Regions from separate parts of the Arthrobacter sp. I3 genome, predicted to be linked through region 2. Evidence: riboswitches for the same ligand, from Rfam matches in the RefSeq annotation. Region 2 holds a riboswitch; the other holds the start of a gene.
What was found. Region 2 has a riboswitch for cyclic di-AMP ahead of Y706_RS0113195 (NlpC/P60 family protein). Riboswitches for the same ligand answer to the same signal wherever they lie in the genome.
Positions count from the first base shown of each region.

Region 1: linked by a shared signal. The riboswitch ahead of Y706_RS0107850 (hypothetical protein) and the one ahead of Y706_RS0113195 (NlpC/P60 family protein) in region 2 are both predicted to bind cyclic di-AMP.

Region 1 covers NZ_KI914915.1:28,846-32,245, forward strand. The annotation lists gene Y706_RS0107840 (cation:proton antiporter) at 1-1,192, opposite strand, end outside; gene Y706_RS0107845 (hypothetical protein) at 1,189-1,437, opposite strand; cyclic di-AMP (ydaO/yuaA leader) riboswitch at 1,639-1,842, shown strand; gene Y706_RS0107850 (hypothetical protein) at 1,850-2,536, shown strand; gene Y706_RS0107855 (sensor histidine kinase) at 2,682-3,400, opposite strand, start outside.
Region 2 covers NZ_KI914930.1:15,113-18,512, forward strand. The annotation lists gene Y706_RS0113190 (HNH endonuclease) at 58-558, opposite strand; gene Y706_RS0113195 (NlpC/P60 family protein) at 778-1,548, opposite strand; cyclic di-AMP (ydaO/yuaA leader) riboswitch at 1,844-2,027, opposite strand; gene Y706_RS0113200 (M23 family metallopeptidase) at 2,150-2,971, opposite strand; cyclic di-AMP (ydaO/yuaA leader) riboswitch at 2,976-3,191, opposite strand; gene Y706_RS0113205 (iron-dependent transcriptional repressor DtxR) at 3,341-3,400, opposite strand, start outside.

The sequences.
Region 1 (3,400 bases), on a different contig from region 2:
CCCCCGGATCGCCCTGCCCGACGGCGCTGCCGGAATTTCCGGACTTGCCGCCGGCATTTGCCGGGACCGCGAAAGTCCTCGCCGCCCGTGACCCGGCGACGGCGCTCGCGGCTATGGTGACAAGCGCTCCCACCAGCAGGGCCGCGGCCTCGCCTGGGAGCAGGACCTGAAGCTGCGTGCCGATGCTCGCCGCAGCCACCGGTACGCCAAGCTGGGCCGCCGACAACACCCCCAGCGACAGCGGGAGTCCCAGGAAAGCCAGGTCGGCGTGCGCCAGCAGGGCCCCGGCCCCCAGCAACAGGCCGAGGGCCATCATGTCCGGGTGCCCGGCCAGGTCCTTTAACGTCAGCGATGCACCCAGCCACACGAAGAAGAGCGGACCCAGGAAGCCGTCGCTGAGCGCGAACAGTTGCCGGGCCAGCCGCCGCGGTTCGCCGACCGCAGCCATCACCAGGCCGAAAGAAAAGCCTGCCATCATCACAGACACATTGCTCCACGTCGCGACACCGGCCAGGGTGAAGAGCACGGCCAACTGGATCCGTAGCTCCAGGGCAAACTTGCGGCTTTCCGAGAGCCGGTGCACGCGCCGACGGATTCCCTGGCGCTCCAGCCAGCGCAAGCCGACAAAGAGCACTACCGCGCACCCGGTCACCACGAGGACACCCAGCGCCGCCTGGACTGCGTGGGGCGGATCCACCAGGAGCGGCAACGCCACAATGCAGGCTGTGTCGGCAATTGCCACCTGCGCTGTCATAGCGACGACATCTGGCCCGCCGAGGCGCAGGGAATCGACGATTGGAAGCACCAGGGCGGCCGACGAGGACGCCAGCAGCACGACGTAGAGGGGAGCATGTCCAGTCCCGAACAGCAGACCGATGCCGGTTCCGACCACCACCGCTGCCGCTGCGGCCACCATCGCCCGGCGGGAGCCTTTGCCGAGGGCGCCACGGATGTGCGGATCCCGCACGGGAACGTGGGTGCCTGCCACGAACATCATCAGCGCAAACCCGATATTGGCCAGCAGGGTGAACGTCGGGTCCGCGGGGTCCACCAGGGCCAGGCCTGAGCGCCCGATCGCGATGCCGGCCAGCAGCTCACCCAGCATGACAGGCAAGTGCCAGCGCGCCGGCAGGGCCAGCAGGGGGCCGGCCAGGGCGATGACGGCGATCAGCGCCAGGGACAGGAAGGTCACGGTTCTCGGCGGCCGGCCGGCGCCGGGCCTGACCGCCGTTCCACCACCGCGTAGGCCTTGCCGTCCAGGAAGGCCCAGTCGTTGACAACCATGTACCCGAGCGCGTCCACCCGGTCATTGAGGATGTGCTCGTCGAAACCCCCGTCACGCGGTTCCGCGTCCCAGGTGCTCACGTGGACGTCCCCGCCGTCGAGGATCAGCAGCTCGGTGTTGACGTCGAAATCCTCTTGGGGCTGAGTGCTCAACTGGCAGATGGCGACACAATGGCTGTTCATTTTCGGGCCTCCGCTTCCGGTGGTGCTGATGGCATCATCCTATGTTCGGAAACGACGCCGCCCTATGGGCAAATTGCGGCCCGGCATCATGGCTCCGTTACCTGAATGTGACTTTCGGGTGCGGTTCGCGCTACGGTTGATGAGTGCCTGTTGTCTCCGATACGGGCGCTCCCCAGCCGATTGCCTAACTCTGCCGCGGCCCGGGGGTAACTCGCATCAACGTCCGGCAGAGACGGGGAAACCACTTTTGACCTGCTGATATGCAGGTCTTGGGGTGAAGCCGCACAGTGCCCGCAAACGACGGGCCCGGGAGTGCGGCCGGGTGCCTCCCATCCGAATCCGACAGCTCACCTCGCAGGCATTGGGAGAGGCTACATTTTTCATGACTTCAGTCAATACTTTTGCGCGCCATGCCGCCGTCCTCGCCGCCGCATCCGGCCTGGTCCTGACCAGCGGAATGGCCGCCAACGCCGCCACCGCCCCCGTGCAGCGTGACTCTGCTCCGGCGTCGAACGTCGACGTCACCGGACAGGTCAGTGCCCCGGTCAGTGCCGATTCAAGCGTCAAGATTAGCTTCGAGCGCCCCGCAGTGGATTCTATTGCCGCGCCGGTCATCGAACAGCCCGTCGCGCCGGCTCCGGCTCCCGCTGCAGCCCCGGCGGCGGCGCCCAAGGCTCCGGCCAAGCCGGTCATCCAGGTGCAGGCCGCTCCGGCAGCAGCTCCGGCAGCAGCGCCGGCCGCGGCGCCCGCGGGCGGACGCAACGCCATCATGCTCTCGGCCGCCTACAGCCAGGTGGGCATCACCCAGGACTGCACTGCCATGGTGGAAAAGGCCCTTGGCGCCGCGGGTAAGCCCGTTGGCGACATCGGTCCCCGCGCGTTCCTTGGCCTTGGAACCGTTGTAGCGACGCCGCAGCCCGGTGACATGGTGGTCCAGTCCGGCCACGTCGGCATCTACGCCGGCAACGGCCAGGTGGTCAGTGGCGGCATGAACGGCAAGAACCAGACCATGGTCCACCCGCTGTCCTGGCTCACCGCGACCGGCGGCGTGACGTTCGTCCGCGCCTAAGCCGCACGGCCCCGACCCGGGGCCAGACAGTCCGGAAAGACCGGCGCTCGAGTTCCCTTGGGGGCAACTCGACCGCCGGTCTTTCCTGTCTCCGCATTCGGGGGTCCGGGATCCCGATGGCATAGCTTTCCCCGGCGCAGGGTCCTCAGGGATTCCCGCTGCCCATGAGCGGAAGCCTCAATTTCATGACGGTTCCCTCGCCGCCCGTCGCGGCCACCTCGACGGTGCCCCCGGCCGCGACGGCAATCTCACGGACCAGGGCCAGGCCGATGCCAAAGCTCCGCTGTCCCTGTGAGGTGCCGGTGCCGGCCGTCCGCACGAACCGGTCAAAGATCCGGGCCTGATCGACGCCGGTGATTCCGGTCCCGGAGTCCGCCACCGTGATCACGGCGCGCTTCTGCTCGATTGAGGTCGTGATGGACACGCGGCCGCCCGGAGGCGTGTGGGCCAGCGCGTTGTCCGCCAGGGCCAGCACGGCACGCCGCAGCGCATTCTTCTCGATCCGGGCCAGCGGCCGGGCAGCGGCAGAGAATTCCAGGCGCACCTGCCGCTGCTCTGCCACCTGCTGGAGGCTGCCGGCGACGCTGGCGGCAGCGTCGGCGAGGTCGGCAGGGGGCGCGGAGCGGTCCGGGGCCTCCGCGGTTGCCGCGAGGAGCAGTTCGTTGACAATCCCTGTCAGCGTCGCGGCGTCCTCCCGGATCCGGGCCAGGTCGTGGCTTTGCCTGGAGCCGGGCACAGTGTTGCGCTGGGCCAGCTGGATCCTGGTGTCCAGGATGGTCAATGGGGTGCGCAATTCGTGGCTGGCGTCCTGGACGAAACGCCGCTCCCTTGCCAGGGCATCACTGAGGGGACGAATCGCGCTGC
Region 2 (3,400 bases):
AGCCGTAATGTGCGCCGGCAGCGTCTTCACCGGCTGATCAATCAGCTAGGAGGCCGATCAGGCAGCCGATTCAGGCAGCAGGAACGGATCCCAGGCCGGCGTCGGCTTCTCGAGTTCCTTGATCTGCCAGATGGCACCCTTTGGCGGGCCCGGAACAAAACCGATCTTCCAGCCCATCTCCGCCGGCGTATGGTCGCTCTTGGCGTTGTTGCACCGCAGGCACGCCGCCACCAGGTTCTCCCAGGAGTCGGCTCCGCCCCGCGATTTGGGCTGGATGTGGTCGATGGTGTGGGCAGCCTTGCCGCAGTACGCGCAGCGGTGGGCATCCCGGCGCAGCACGCCGCGGCGGCTCACCGCAGTCATCGTGTTGTACCTTGGCCGGATGTAGCGGTTCAGCAGGATCACGGACGGGCGGCCCAAAATGTCCTGCGGGCCGACCACGGGGTCGTCCCCTTCGGCCACCACGCTGGCCTTTCCGGTCAGGACAAGGACGAGCGCCCGGCGGAAGGTGATGACCGCCAGCGGTTCATATCCAGCATTCAGAACGAGAGTGCGCATCCGCATACCTCTTCACGGCCGCACCCGCCAGCGGCACGAGGGCCGGCTGCCCTCTGCATGGTCGGGCTATGGATCGACAACACAAGAGTAAACACTCAAGTGCCGGATCACCGAATATTTTTTCACCGGCGCGGTCCTCAGCGCGGAAAGTTCACTGCGCGGCAACGCAAAAGACCCCCGCCTGGAGGCGGGGGTCTTTCGGAATGCTGGGGTTCGTGCTTAGGCGCCGACGCGGATGAAGACCGGGCCGGAGCCGACGTTGACGCTGTACAGCGCGGTGGTGCCGCCGTTCCAGCCGCCGTGCACTGCCATGCCGTTGCCGACGTAGACCGCGATGTGAGCCATGCCCACGCCGCCGTTCTGGTAGTAGGCGAGGTCGCCCGGGCGTGCCTCGGCGGCGCTCACGGTGCGTCCCAGGGACAGGTAACCTGCCGGCCAGCCGTGGTAGTGGATGCCGGCCGCGGCCAGGGCGTTGGTGGCGAGGGCGGTGCAGTCCTGCGCCACGCCGATCTGTGCGTAGGCAGCAGCGGCGATGGTCGCGCCTGCGCCGCTTCCGATGCCCGCGGGGGCCTGGGCGGCGACGCCGCCGCTGACGCCAAGCTCGGTGCCGCCGGCGCGGGTGGCTGTAGCCGTGGCCGTGGCGTCCTGGACCTTCACGACGGGCTTGGGAGCCTCGACGACGGGAGCCGGGGTGGTGGTCACGGCCGGCTTCTCGTAGGAGATCGCGATGGTGGAAGCGGCCGAGATGGTGGCCGGAGCTGCGGACTGGACTTCCAGGGCCGAAGCGGAGGTGGATTCGCGCTGAACATTGGTTTCAGCAGCGTTGGCTGCGATTCCGCTGGTCAGGACCAGACCGGAAGCTGCGGCGATGACCGCAGCCTGACGGCCCACGCCGCCGGCGTTGTCGCCGACAGCCTTAGCAATTACAGCCAGCGAGTTGGTCTTGGTGACCTCGGCGCGGTGCCGTGCAACGTTTGCACGAGTAGTCATTAAGTTCTCTCTTTCGTGATCCTTGGACCGCGCGCTTTCGGGCACGGACTGAGGACGCTCCGGCATCTTGGGGGTACGCCGGATCGCCCCGAAATGGGTTACTTAGCGAAGGGTGTACTGCGAAGACGCGCCAAAAGCGGAAACTGCATGCTGTCCGGGCTCGGTAGCGATTGAGCCTGCGGAACGTGATCCAATCCGGGCGCCGGCAAGGGCGGCACGTGATGTGGATTCCAGCGGGCTCGACAGAGCCTCGCCGGTGCGCATGCGCGCAGAATTGTGGCGTGAAGACACGAAAGTAGCCTCTCCCAATGCCTACGAGGTGAGCTGTCGGATTCGGATGGGAGTCACCCGGCCGCGCTGCTTCCTGGGAAGCTTTGCGACTTAACCCCAAGGCCTTCTTTCGAAGGCCAAAATTGGTTCCCCCGCCCCTGCCAGACGATGTAATGCGAACGGACCTTGAGCGGTGGCAGAGCTAGGCAATCCACTCAAGAGCGCCAACTTCGGAAAAGTTGGCGTGCTTCAAACCCTACAGCAGTCCTGATCCAATGTCACATTCAGATCACGGCGTGTCACAGGAAGTTGAGAGCAGCCCATCGTCTTTTTAGAGCCAGCCGAGCGGGTCAACGACATCGCCGTTGACCATCACTTCAAAGTGGAGGTGGCAGCCCGTGGAGGCGCCGGTGGTTCCGCTCATGGCGACGACGTCACCGCGGGAAACCTTCTGGCCGACCTTGACCGAAGCCGAGGACAGGTGGTTGTACGTGGTCTCCAGGCCGTTGCCGTGATCGATGACCACGCGGTTTCCCCCGCCGAAGGGATGCCAGCCGTTGAAGGTCACGGTGCCGCTGGCGGCCGCGTGGACCGCCGTGCCGCACTGGGCGGCGAAATCCTGGCCGCGGTGGAACTCCCCCGCGCCCCCGGTAATGGGGCTGACACGGTAGCCGAAGGGCGAGGCCGTGACCAGCTGGTCGAGCGGCGCACCCAGGGTGCCGGCCGATGCCGCGCGGGTGATGGTACCCACAGACTGGGCACTCAGCAGCTGCTTGAGTTTCCCGTCCGGATCGCCCTTCGTGGTGACGGCCGTGCGGCTGAAGTCGACTTTGGCGGCGGCGGCAGCGGTGACATCCGGCTGCACGGCGGCGGAGAGCGCGCCGGATCCGCCCGGATTCGAAGCCATCACCGGGCTCGTGACGGGGACCGTCACGGTGAGAACCAGACCAGTTGCGGCCAGTGCGATCCCGGCCTTCTGCCCGACTCCGCTGGCCGCGGCAAAGTCCGTGACCTGGCGGAACGGACTGCGACGGCGACGGCGTTCATCGCGGTGCACGTCCCGCGGGCGTTCGGCCGTGTGTGCGACGACGGGACGCGGCTCCGGAGCGGGACCGGTCGCGCGGCGACGGCCCCTGGCGGTCTGGGTGGTCAAGAACGGTTCCTCTCTGGATGGCCTGCGAAGTTAGCTGTCGGATTCGGGTCAGAGAGATCAAAGACCCGGTCCGCCGTTGCAGGCAGCCACGCATAGAGGCATCCCCAGGGGATCCTTCGGTGGAAGCTGCTTGCCGCTGACGGACTTCACCCCAAGGCTGCCGAAGTAGCAGCCGAAAGTGGTTCCCCCGCCCCTGCCAGGAGGTAGTTCTGCGACTGATCCGCTGGCAGGGCTCGGCTTCGGATCAGGTAACGCTTTGGTATCGGTACTGGGCACTAACTATAGGCGATTAAGCCGCCCGGTAATAAATCCGTGACCGCAATTGTGGACAACTCGTGGGTCGTCCCATGACCGGCGCGTAGTGGCTGGTCAGGCGACTGTTACAAAGACGTGCGCGGCAACCTCGGGCGGCAGCTCCAGGGCACCTTC